4 regions of the Rouxiella badensis genome follow, and region 3 is predicted to be linked to each of the others. Evidence: predicted binding sites of a transcription regulator. Region 3 holds the regulator's gene; each other region holds the start of a gene.

Region 1 (3,148 bases), 220 kb from region 3:
AGGAGGCATATAGTCGTTAAACATACGCGACAGGCTCATGTCTACCGTGTTGTATTCACGACCGCCTTCGACGGCACCATACAGCGCGTAATGTTTCACGTTTGCCATCACGCTTTCTGGTCCGGACGCATCGTCGCCCTGATAGGCTTTAACGGTGACATAGGCCATGCGCGAGGTAAGAAACGTGTCCTCGCCGAAGCCTTCCGACACTCGCCCCCAGCGTGGGTCACGGGTGATGTCGACCATCGGTGAGAAGGTCATATTCAAGCCGTCGGCGGCAGCTTCCTCAGCGGAAATATGTGCGCTAAGCGCCACGGTATTCATGTCCCAGCTTGAGGCTAAACCCAGGCTAATTGGGAAAACGGTACGCTGACCGTGAACGACGTCATAGGCATAGAACGGGGGGATTTTTAATCGGCTGAACTGTACCTGGTCCTGCATGCGGCGAATATCGGGCTTTGTCACGGTGTTGAATACACCGCCGACCTTGCCGGCTCTGATATCAGCCATAATCTTTTCTTTTGGATTATCGGGCCCGACGCTTACCAGATTAAGCTGCCCTATTTTTTCGTCCAGCGTCATTTTTTTCATCAGGCCGGAAATAAAGGCGTCACGTGCTTTGACCTGCAACTGTGGAATTCCCGAGGATTCTGGACGCGTTGTCGGGCTTTGGGCATAAAGCGGAGCGCTCAACGTCAAAAAGAGTGCGCTAATAATATGATGCGTTTTCATTAATTATCCCTTGTCCCATCGTCAGCGTATGGGTAAAGCTCATAAAAACATACAGATAAAGTTTTTTATACATTAGGCATAATGCGTAGAGAGAATCTAATACGGTAATTCGCGCTTTAGCAATTAATATATTTGATTAACAAAGGAAAAATTGTTTTCTGTCGAGGCGACTCGCAAATTTTGGCAAGGGGATGGCGCATTAAAGAGGCAATAAAAGAGCAGGGCAGGGAGGTCAATAAGGGAAAGAGCAAACGGCATCAGCGAAGAAGAGCGCGCGATGCCGCACTAGCAAATTAGAAAAATAAAAATCTATATATCAAGGCATTGGCCAGTTAGTCGGGGTCTGGCTCATAATGTCGATGAACACATGTTTGGAGGTCATCCAGAACTGAGTCACGGCCTCAATACTGAAGGTCATTCCCATTAATCCCATCACAAACCAACAGGTCATAGAGAGGCCCAGGCCGCTACACATGAACGCCAGAGTGTTCTTACTGGTTTGACGGCAAACCACATTTAATTGGCTGGCGAAAAACATCATAAGTGCGCTCAGTAATTCCCAGCGCATCATCATGAATCCAGTAGTCAGGGTATTCATCGAATGGGTTCCTATAATGCAGTCAATCTTTTACGCTTACGAAACAACATATTTTCAGAGCAACGCACTGAATCTAAATAGGTAATAGTAGAAAATTGGAAAAGTTAAATGATGTAAAGTGTGATTCAGGTCACATTCTATCATTGGATTTCGATTTTGTGCAAAAAACAATCTGGAATATTAACCCTCACAAATCGCATAAAAGTTATAAAAATATTCAGCCTTATGCGATTTTAACGAAAATTTAACTTTTCGCCCCATGGCCTCTCCGACTGCTTTGAGGGTTTTGGCCTCTTTATGCACAGATTGATTGGCTTAGCGCTGTGAGCAAAGCTGAAACACTTTTTTCCTTAAAACAGTAGAAATATTAATGCAAAATTTTTTGTTTGGCCGGTTTAGCGCCAAATCCGAACATTTTTGACATTAACTCATAAGAGTTTTTGGAGTTGTTTCTAGCTGCAAAAGCTTTACTAAGAAAAATCCTATCACTACTCTGCGGCGATAATTGTTGCTTTTATGTAAAGTTGAGTCGAAAAGCAACATTCTGGGTTCATCTCGTTAGGGTTAAGTTTTCCAAAATCAACAAGTGGCGATATAAAAAATGGTCATAAGCGTGATTTATGGTTTTTTACTTCTTAATTGAAATTAACAAAATAAACCCTATTCATGATGTGCGGGTAATTTTATATTTTTATGTGCCGTTAGGATGACTCTTTATATTTAAGGGAACTATGAAAAACTTGGTCTTAATGGAACCCCATTCCTTTACCTGCATGGCCATCAGAACGTTAATTCCTGAAGACATTAAAATTCGGGGGGCGTTAAAAGGTTTCCCACCGTTACAGTCTATGCTTGATGCAGAAATGATCGACGTTATCGTCATGGAAATATATGATACAAACCTATTTCCTATGGATGGTATAGACTTTATACGGCGTAACTCTCAGCATTGGAACAACGTCACACTGATCGTCTTTACGGATGTTGATAATATTTTTCTTATCAAAGAGTTAATGAAGTGCAAGGCGCGTGTTTTGATCTCGAAAAAGGACGATATTTCCGAGATAAGGCATGCTATCAATAAAGGGATTTCCGGTGATTATTATTGCAGCCCCAATCTGCTGGCTATCGTTAATGCCGATAATAACGAGCTGTCATTAACCTCAAGCGAACTAAGGGTAATGTCGCTGTTATTAAATAATAGTACCCCAGTGGAAATATCCGAACACCTGGGCGTGAGCTATAAAACCGTACAAACACACAAAAGAAATGTGATGCAGAAATTAGGTGCTCGCAATAGTTTTGGATTGATGAAAATAGGTTATCAATACAAAATCAAACTCTAAAGCGGCTATTTTTTGTCATTTGACTGTCACGTTCTCTCAATAAACTCCTGCCATCTTTTCCCATCATCAGGAGTTTTACCTTGCGTAATTTCGTCGCCGTTCTCGCCTTCCTTATTTTCGGGGCAGCATTCAACGTAAATGCTGCCGACGAAGCCAAACCGTTTATCACCGCCAAAGAGGTAGATTTGACTCAGTATCTGCCTGCACCTCCGGCGGATGATTCAGCGCAAACCAAGGCAGAAATCGCCGAACTTCTGGCGATTCAGGCGAAACGTACCCCTGAGCAAGAGAAGGCCGCTATCGCTGATGCACAGGAAAATGTGTGGCGCTTTGCCGACGTGATGGGGCCAAATTTCGATGCAGCCAGGCTCCCAAAATTGAGTGCTTTTTTTGACCGCATCGTTTCGACCGAAGACGTGGTGGACGATCGCGCTAAAAAATATTTCCATCGCCCACGTCCCTACATGCTTAA
Region 2 (3,148 bases), 2.3 Mb from region 3:
AAGATTTGGGTCAGCGGTTGACCGGCATTGAGCTCCTGCTGGTTAATGCCCAGGTTGGTGAGCCAAAAGGCCTGCAATATTCCCCCGACGATAACGGCGCCGTGAATACCAGCAAACCACAGCAGATGACACAACAGCACGGCAATTAAAATCGCGGGTAATGAATCTGAAGCGGAAATAATCGGCGCAAAAATTGACATTATCGCCTGCGGTAATAACAGGCCAAACTGATGCTGAATAAAAAGGCTTAGTGGGAACAGGGTAATAAATATTGCAAGAATAGGAATTAACAAGTCAAATGACTGCCTTATTTTTGGCGGCACCTGCTCGGGTAATGTAAAGCCAATATTATGCTTTTGCAGGAAGTGCATTAATTCGGTGGAATAAAGGCTGACAAGAATGGCGGTAAATATCCCTTCCCCACCGAGTGACCCGACCGGCAGCGACCCATTATTTTGCGGCGAGGCAACCACCAGAAACGCCATTAACGACAGCATAGCCGCCATAAAGCCGTTCATCTTGTAGCTTATTGCCAGATTGTAGGAGATAGCGGCGGCAATATAGACTGCCATGATGCCCATGGTCATATTGTAGGGCATCATGATTTGGTCGGTGTGCTGGGCGACCATGCCAAGCCACCACTGGGCAAAGGCCCACTGGCTGTTGGCGCTAAACGGCGGATGGGCGAACAGCAGCATAAATGAGCCGACTATCAGGAACGGCATGGAGGAGATAAAGCCGTCTTTGATGGCGACAACGTGGCGCTGACTCGACAGTTTCGCCGCAATAGGGCTAATCCTGTTCTCAATCACGCTGAATAATGACTCACTGAGTGTGCTCATTATTTTGCCTCATCTGAGGTGATCATTTTCAGCGTTTCGTTGAGGATTTTTTCGCCGTTCATCATGCCGTAGTCCATGGTGTTGATGACGGTAATCGGCTTGTTCAACGAGTCACAAACCTGCTTGAATTCAGCCAGTTTGTACTTGATCTGCGGCCCCAATAGACAGCAGTCATAATTCTGAATCTGTTCACTAAACTCATCAAAACCAATGGCGTTAATCTCAACGTCGATATTATTTTGCGCAGCATATTTTTCCATGCGCTGGACAAGCATACTGGTGGACATTCCGGCGGCACAGCACAGTAAGATCTTATTCATTTTTTATCCCTCGGCGTAGTGTTTAAATCAAAATATACAAGGCAACGCCGTTTCTGCAACCGGTTTCAGATTACTTAGCTTGATTTGTGATGGCGATCGCACGCGGGAAGCAATCGTTAAATATTAATGCCAACCAGATGGATTAATATCGCAGTGGGAATATTATTAAACGTAAGGAAAACGTTAAAACACGGCTAATAATAACAGAAGATATAAATAGTTATCGTCACCTATAAATGCGGGTTATTTATTGCCATTGCGTAAAGTCGCTCTCTTCGAATAACTTGTTAGTTCAATAAATAACAAGGTACGATAGTCCACTGCGAAATGCCGTTACGGGGAAGAAAATGAAGACCATGCTTGATGTTGCCAATAAGGCCGGAGTGTCCAAGGCTACCGTTTCACGCGTTTTGGCCGGCAACAGCTATGTAAGCAAAACGACCCGCGATCGCGTTTTCAAGGCGGTAGAAGAAATCGGTTATCGCCCTAATCTGGTCGCCAGAAACCTGGCAACCAGCAAATCGCAGAGCATCGGACTGATGGTCAGTAATACGCTCTATAATGGCCCCTACTTCACCGAACTTCTCTTCCAGACGGCGACGCTGACCGAAAGTTATGGTCGTCAGCTGATCCTCGCCGACGGCAAACACAGCGCCGAAGAGGAGCGTCAGGCGATCGAATTTCTGCTCGATTTACGCTGTGACGGCATCATTGTTTATCCCCGTTTCTTAAATTCAGGCGAACTGACTCAAATCATCGAACGCTCTTCGAAACCGATGATTGTGGTCAATCGCCGACTTGAACATAGCCCGCAGCACTGTGTGTACGCCGACCACCAGCAGTACAGCTTTAACGCCGTCAGCCATCTTATTCAGTGCGGGCATCGCGATATCGCCTTTATCAGCGGTATACCCGGTTCGCCGTCTGCAGACAGCCGCCTGCGGGGCTATCGTCAGGCGCTGGAGAAACATGACATTGCGTATCGAGAACCCTGGGTTGTTGCAGGAAGCTGGTCGCTGGAGAGCGGGCGCGAAGCGGCAAAAACGTTGCTCGCGCGCAACATCTCTTTTAGCGCACTGGTGGCGAGTAATGATGATATGGCGATCGGTGCGGCCAATCAGCTGCACGCGGTGGGAAAACGGGTGCCGCACGATGTCTCATTGATTGGCTTTGATGATATCAAGATGGCGTCGTATTTCATCCCGGCGCTCAGCACCGTTCGCGTACCGGTCGCAGAAATGATTGAAACCACGCTCAAACAGCTAGTCGATATGATGGACGGCCGACCGTTCGATGCCCTCCAGCCGTTCCCCGGCGAGCTTATCGTGCGTGACTCTAGCGGACCTGGGCCGCATCTTTAATCTTCAGGCGAAGCAAAATCTTCACCGAGCCATGCCCCTTTGCAAAACAGTCGCGCAGCGGCCAGGCTCTGCTGATGTCGTCCCGCAGGGTCGGCGGGAATTTGCACCATTTGCAGCAGCATGGCGGTGAAAAACTGTGCCAGCAGCGCGACGGAAATATCTTCTCTAAACACGCCGTTTTGCTGCGCTTCGGCAAAAATGCCCTGCACAATCGCCACCAGCTCATCGCGCGTTTTATGCACCGCAGGAAATACCAGCAGCGTCTGCTGAGTTTCACTCGGGTGTTGAGCAAGAAAATTCAGCAACTTGCGAAAGCTTAACGCCACGCGGTCCATCACCTGATTTTCGGGCACCCAGGCGTCAATTTTTAGCGTCTGCGCCAGCGAAAACAGCCGCTGGTTGAAGGCGTTCAGACTCTCATCGTTCAAGGATTCAGACATATTTTTCCGTCGGATGACTTATTGTTAACGTGCAGGTCCGCAACTTTATCCTATTTAATTTCATCCGCAAACCGCCCCCTTACTCGCTATTTCAATTAGCGCAACTTCATAGCAACTATTGTTGTTTTACTTCGCAACCCCCCGAATCCAATAATCAAAAGCATTACCCTCTGAGCTTAATATAA
Region 3 (3,148 bases):
CACGATAGCGAGAGGCTATTTTTTCCAGCGCGGCCAGCTCGTTGGCCATTGTGAACCGCTCCGAGCGCCGATGGTAGAGGATGTCGCTCGCGATAACGCGCAGCCGTGCGGCAATGACCTGCGCATTGCGGCGGATAACCGCCTCGGCGTGGCTTTCCTCAACCAGCTTTTGCACTTCTGCGGGCAGGTGCAGGCTTACGGTGATGTGCTCCTGCAGGTCGAGCGCCACCTGAAAACTGCGCAGCAGCCTTTTATGATGCTGATGATTGCCCGTCGGCAGCATGTGCAGTTGCTGATAGAGGGTGGCAATCAGGTCAATGACCTGCTGTTGTCGTTTCAACAGCGGCGGCAGCGCGGTTTCGGGGTCGGTGTGCTGGGTGAGCAGGCTGTATTTTGCTTCGAAATAATCGGCGAGTTCGACGTAGAGCTGGCTCAGCGTCTCGCGCATCGGCTGCTCTTCGGAGAGCCGAAACCAAAACCAGTTGAACAGCCCATACCAGGCGGTACCTACGACAAACAGCAGCGGAGCGTGCCAGATGGGCACCACACCGGCCATACTGAGGGTAAAGATGCTGGCGACCAGCGCGCCGGGCAGCAGGCGGCCGTGCAGCGGGCTGATTTCACCCGTGACGCCCAGTACCAGCGTCAGGCCAAGCATGATGAGCGGCAGCGGGACATGCCAGTTAATCAGCATCAGCTGGAGAAGAATACTGCTCAAGGCAAACAGCGAACCGCCGATAACCAGACGTTTGAAGAAGCGCTTATGCGGCGTATCGAGACCGGAGATATTGCAGCAGGCGGGGACCAGCGCAAACAGCATCCCGAGCTTCAGCTGACCAAACAGCATGGCAAAACCAATAGGCAGGCAGAGGACCAGCGTCTGTCTCAGCGCGTAGTTAACCTCGGGGTGGTAGAAGATTCGTCGCCAAAGCGTCATTAATTTTGTGTAACGTGACGAATAAAAACGGCGCACCAGAAGACTGCTGCGCCGTTTTTAAGGGGATTAACGGGTGCCGTAAACGACAATCGTTTTACCGTGTGCCGAGATCAGGCTCTGATCTTCAAGCATTTTAAGAATTCGACCGACAGTCTCGCGTGAACAACCGACGATCTGGCCAATTTCCTGACGGGTGATCTTGATCTGCATGCCATCTGGATGGGTCATGGCGTCTGGTTGCTTGGCCAGATTCAGCAGAGTTTGCGCAATGCGTCCGGTTACGTCGAGGAAAGCCAGGTTACCGACTTTCTCCGAGGTAATCTGGAGTCGACTCGCCATCTGTGCAGACAGGCGCATCAGGATATCCGGGTTAACCTGGATCAGCTGACGAAACTTCTTGTAGGAAATCTCAGCGACTTCACAGGCAGTTTTTGCTCTTACCCACGCACTACGTTCCTGACCTTCTTCGAAGAGTCCCAGCTCACCGATGAAGTCACCTTGGTTAAGGTAGGAAAGTATCATCTCTTTGCCTTCTTCATCTTTAATCAGCACGGCAACCGAGCCTTTCACGATGTAGTAAAGCGTTTCGGCTTTTTCACCTTGGTGAATCAGCGTACTTTTAGAGGGGTACTTGTGTATATGACAATGAGACAGGAACCATTCGAGAGTAGGGTCTGTTTGTGGCTTGCCGAGAACCATTAGTTATTATCCTCTTTTTATCGCTGCCCAAAATCACAGGGCTCAAAATCCCTGTTCGGCGATTTTTTACTTCGCGCTCTTTTAGCATATGAACTGACCAGCAATGCTGCAAGCGGCTTGAGGCGTGAATTAGGCAGTAATTTGCCATAATCACCAAGGTTATCCTGTTAAACCCAAAAACCCCGGCCGCAACTTGTTGGAAAGTTTCTTTCGCCTTGTTTGTAGCACAGCTTTGGTGACGTGTCTTGTGTTGTCTCGCTTCAGCATGATGCGGATCGAGTTCCATTGCCAGTTTCAGGGGTTAAGGGTAGTCTGTTTTGAAAATTATTACCGGAGAAAGGCAAATGCAAGCACGTGTAAAATGGGTCGAGGGATTAACGTTTCTCGGTGAGTCTTCTTCTGGCCATCAAATTCTGATGGACGGCAATGCGGGCGACAAATCACCGAGCCCGATGGAGATGCTGCTGATGTCAGCGGGTGGATGCAGCGCCATCGACGTGGTGTCCATTCTGCAAAAAGGCCGCAACGACGTCGTCGGTTGTGAGGTCAAGCTGACCTCCGAACGCCGCGAAGAAGCGCCGCGCCTGTTTACCACCATTAACCTGCACTTCATCGTGACCGGCAAGGGTCTGACGGATAAAGTGGTTGAGCGCGCTGTAACGCTGTCTGCCGAAAAATATTGCTCGGTTTCGCTGATGCTGGGCAAGGCAGCGACTATCACCCACAGCTTTGAAGTTATTGATTCAATAGAATAAGCTTGAGTGCTGTGCGGCACGTTACCAAGGGTAACGCTGACAGTGCAGCCGCAGCAGGTCTAAGAAACGCCGCGCCGTTAAGGTTAGCGGCGTTTTTTGTGAGTAAACCAGGCAGTATTGCGCCGCCGGCAGGCTGTCGACAGGCAGGCGGCAAAGCTTGTCTTCCATGAAGAACGGCGTCGCCATGGCGTTGCCGACCACCGACAGATAATCCCCGTTCAGCATCATCATCAGCCCGCTAATCAATGAGTCGGTACGGATAGGCGATTTCACCGCGTGGCAGCCGTTTTCCTCCAGCAGGGCAGCAAGCTGCTGGTAATAACCCATGTCCGTCTCGGGAAGCAGCCAGCTTGCCTCTCTCAATTCGCTTAACGACGTGGCCTGCGCCAGCGGATGCTGCCTGCGGGCGACGACGCAGAACGGCGCACTGAACAAGGGCTCGCACACCATGTCTTCGATGGGGAGTCCGACGCCCAGCGTGCCGATGGCGAAATCCAACCTTCCCTCACGCAATGAAGGCAGCAGGGTCGAGAGCTGCGACTCCTTGATATGCAATTTTGCCTGCGGATATTGCGCCGTGAACTCACTGGCCAGCGCGGGAAAAATGGTCAGCGCCAGCAGCGACGAGAAGCCGACCGCCACCGATCCCTGCGAGAATTGGTTGATTTGCTGTATTTCGTCGGCGGCGCGCTGCAGTTCTTCGAGAATAAACTGCATTCGCTGCGAGAAGGCGCGGCCGGTCTCGGTGAGCGTCATA
Region 4 (3,148 bases), 200 kb from region 3:
AGCTGGTTTACCATGCTCGGTTTCGGCATGGGCGTTACCGGCATCGCGCTCTCACTGTATTACCGTACGCCGATTGTCACCGCCTGGTCGACACCGGGCGCGGCGCTGCTGGTCACCAGCTTACCCGGCACGTCGCTCAATGACGCGATCGGTGTATTTGTTTTTGCCAGCGGCCTGATTTTACTGAGCGGCGTCACCGGTTTATTCGCCAAAATGATGCGCTATATACCGCAGGCGCTCTCGGCCGCGATGCTGGCGGGTATCTTGCTGCGATTTGGGCTCGATGCCTTTGTTTCCCTACAGACCAACCTGCTGCTGGCGGGCGGCATGTGCCTGACGTATCTGATTGCACGACGCCTGATAGCCCGCTACTCGGTTATTCTTTCGCTGTGCGTTGGGTTAGCGATCGCCGCCTGGCAGGGGGATATCGCCTTCCACGGTCAGGCAGTACACTTCGCCGCGCCTGAATTTATCATGCCGCATTTCTCCTGGGAGAAGCTGGTTGGCATCGGTCTGCCGTTTTTCGTGGTCTCGATGGCCTCTCAAAACGCGCCCGGCATCGCCACCCTGCATGCCTCTGGGTTTAAAGTACCGGTCTCGCCGCTGATTACCGTTACCGCGCTGCTGGCGCTGATTCTTGCCCCGTTCGGTGTCTACTCTATTGGTATTGCGGCCATTACGGCGGCCATCTGCATGGGCAAAGACGTGCATCCCGACCCCAACAAGCGCTATACCGCCGCCGTTGCCGCCGGCGTGTTTTATCTGCTGGCTGGCGTAATGGGCGGTTCAATCGGTACGCTGTTCACCGCGCTGCCTGCGCCGCTGATTCATACTGTCGCCGGTCTGGCGCTGCTTGGCACCATTTCTGGCAGCCTCTATCGCGCATTAACAGAAGAAAAGCAGCGCGACGCGGCCATCGTGACCTTCCTCATTACTGCATCAGGTATTCAACTGTTTGGCGTTGGCTCCGCCTTCTGGGGTCTAATAGGAGGGGTACTGACCCACGGTATCCTCAGCCTGCCTGAAAAAAATCAGGAAAAAATCAGTAATCCGCGTTCTTAAATTTTAATCAGGGCCTCAAAAAGTTGAGGCCCTTCATGTTATGAGTAACAGGATTAGGTAACACGCATTTTAGTGACGGTGATCACATTTTACCCCCCGTAAAGTCTCTTTACTGATTCAATAATTAGCCAGATAAAGAGCAATAATCACATGAAGATCGAAACGAAATCTTGCGTAGTCACCGGGAAAAAAGACGTCGCCGTCGTTAATCAGCAGCTGGATTATCAGGGGGTCGGTACGCTGGTCAAAGTCACGAGAGGCGGGATTTGCGGCTCAGACCTGCATTACTATGAACACGGTGCCGTGGGCGATTTTAAAGTCCGCGAAGCGATGGTGCTTGGCCATGAAGTGGTCGGTGTCGTTGAGCAATCAGACAGCGCAGCACTCAAGCCGGGCCAAAAAGTCGCACTTAATCCGAGTAAGCCGTGCAAAACCTGTAAATACTGCCTGGCCGGTGAAGAAAATCAGTGCACAACAATGAAGTTCTTCGGCAGCGCGATGTATTTCCCACACATCAACGGCGCCTTCACGCAGTATAAAATCGTCGACAATGCCCAGTGTATTCCCTATGACAACAGCGTGAGCGACAGGCTGATGGTATTTGCCGAGCCACTGGCTGTGGCTATTCACGCGGTAAATCAGGCCGGTGACGTAAAGGGTAAGACGGTATTCGTCTCAGGCGTGGGTCCGATAGGTAGCCTTATCGCGGCGGCCGCCAAGGCCAAAGGTGCTGCCGAAGTGGTCTGCACCGACCTCAGTGAGCGTTGTCTGGAAATTGTCACCGCGATGGGTGCCACCAAAACGCTGCATGCCGCGAGCGGTGACTTCTCGCCTTACCTGGAGCAGAAAGGCTATTTTGATATTTCATTCGATGCCTCTGGCCATCACTCCTCTATTCGCCGCTGTCTGGAAGTGACGCGCGCCAAGGGTACGCTGGTGCAAGTGGGCATGGGCGGCGCCATCCCTGATTTCCCAATGATGATGCTGATAGCCAAAGAGATTAAATGGGTCGGCAGCTTCCGCTTTACCGAAGAGTTCGTGACTGCCGTCGAATGGCTGGCAAACAAGGTTATCGATCCTATGCCGCTGCTGTCGGGCGAGTATCCGCAGGACGAGCTGACCACCGCACTCGAGTTTGCAGCTGATAAAACCAAGGCCGCGAAAGTGCAGCTGGTGTTCTAACGTCCCGCACAGACACCCTCATGTCCGTTTTTGGCCTTCCTCACCTTTCGAACAGCGCGCAATATGGCGTTATACCGAAAAGAGGAGGGCCGAAAATGTCTCACAGTGCATTACTGATCGTCGACGTACAGCGTTCTTTCGAACAAAAAGATTTCTGGCAACAGGAAGATTTCCCCGCCTTCAGGCAGGCGCTTACGCGTCTCATTGATGGCTGTCAGAGCCGCAACGTGCCGTTGGTTGATATTTTTCACGTCAGTCAGGGACCTTTCGCCCTCGAGTCTGGATTCGTCACACCAATGTCTTTCCTCAGTCATGAGCCTGAAGTGCGCATCTATAAACACGTGCACAATGCGCTTACCGAGTCGGGCCTGGATGTCTGGCTGCGCGATCGTCAGATAAATCATCTTGTTATCAGTGGAATGCGCACCGAGCAGTGCTGCGAGACCACCGCGCGCGTCGCCTCGGATCTGGGGTTTGACGTGACCTTCGTGACTGAGGCCACGCTGACCTTCCCGATGACGCATTCTTCAGGCCTGACGCTGAGCAGCGATGAGATTAAGCTCCGTACCGAACTGGTGCTAACCGACCGTTTTGCTCACGTGACCAACGTTGACGGTGCGTTAAACGAGCTTGATAATCGTGCAGAGTCGACCGTGACGACCTCTTCCGACGCCAGTTGGCAGCCGAAACCCTATCTCGGCCGTCGCATTGCGCCGCTGCCCGTCTGGCATCATGAAGGCTGGCAGCTCAAGCGCTACGCCATTAAGTTTGCAGGGACAACCTCACCCGCCGACATTTTTGAACGCGCCTACACCCGCGTCGCCAGCTGGCTTCCGCCGCAGGCCACCACCGCCGATCGTCCGGGCGTGGGCTGGATGCTGGAACATCGCGGTAAAACCATGGA

The links. The regulator CRP, encoded in region 3, controls carbon source genes, mostly activating them, when cyclic AMP is high. The targets are predictions, from matches to a motif close to ATGTGANNNNNNTCACAT.
Region 1: a site for CRP is predicted at 1,449-1,466, ahead of O1V65_RS21215 (YjcB family protein). Genes of this name have one in related genera too.
Region 2: a site for CRP is predicted at 1,247-1,264, ahead of O1V65_RS07880 (PTS sugar transporter subunit IIB). Genes of this name have one in related genera too.
Region 4: a site for CRP is predicted at 1,133-1,150, ahead of idnD (L-idonate 5-dehydrogenase). Genes of this name have one in related genera too.

Annotation. Positions count from the first base shown of each region.
Region 1 covers NZ_CP114062.1:4,581,998-4,585,145, forward strand. Annotated here, with positions in the region: gene bglX (beta-glucosidase BglX) at 1-732, opposite strand, end outside; gene O1V65_RS21215 (YjcB family protein) at 1,049-1,330, opposite strand; gene O1V65_RS21220 (response regulator transcription factor) at 2,062-2,676, shown strand; gene O1V65_RS21225 (acid phosphatase) at 2,757-3,148, shown strand, end outside.
Region 2 covers NZ_CP114062.1:1,684,747-1,687,894, forward strand. Annotated here, with positions in the region: gene O1V65_RS07875 (PTS cellobiose transporter subunit IIC) at 1-842, opposite strand, end outside; gene O1V65_RS07880 (PTS sugar transporter subunit IIB) at 842-1,162, opposite strand; gene O1V65_RS07885 (LacI family DNA-binding transcriptional regulator) at 1,510-2,523, shown strand; gene O1V65_RS07890 (hypothetical protein) at 2,520-2,963, opposite strand.
Region 3 covers NZ_CP114062.1:4,360,268-4,363,415, forward strand. Annotated here, with positions in the region: gene O1V65_RS20045 (YccS/YhfK family putative transporter) at 1-937, opposite strand, end outside; gene crp (cAMP-activated global transcriptional regulator CRP) at 1,004-1,636, opposite strand; gene O1V65_RS20055 (OsmC family protein) at 1,981-2,391, shown strand; gene O1V65_RS20060 (LysR substrate-binding domain-containing protein) at 2,413-3,148, opposite strand, start outside.
Region 4 covers NZ_CP114062.1:4,157,681-4,160,828, reverse strand. Annotated here, with positions in the region: gene O1V65_RS19195 (benzoate/H(+) symporter BenE family transporter) at 1-1,062, shown strand, start outside; gene idnD (L-idonate 5-dehydrogenase) at 1,213-2,244, shown strand; gene O1V65_RS19185 (isochorismatase family protein) at 2,340-3,148, shown strand, end outside.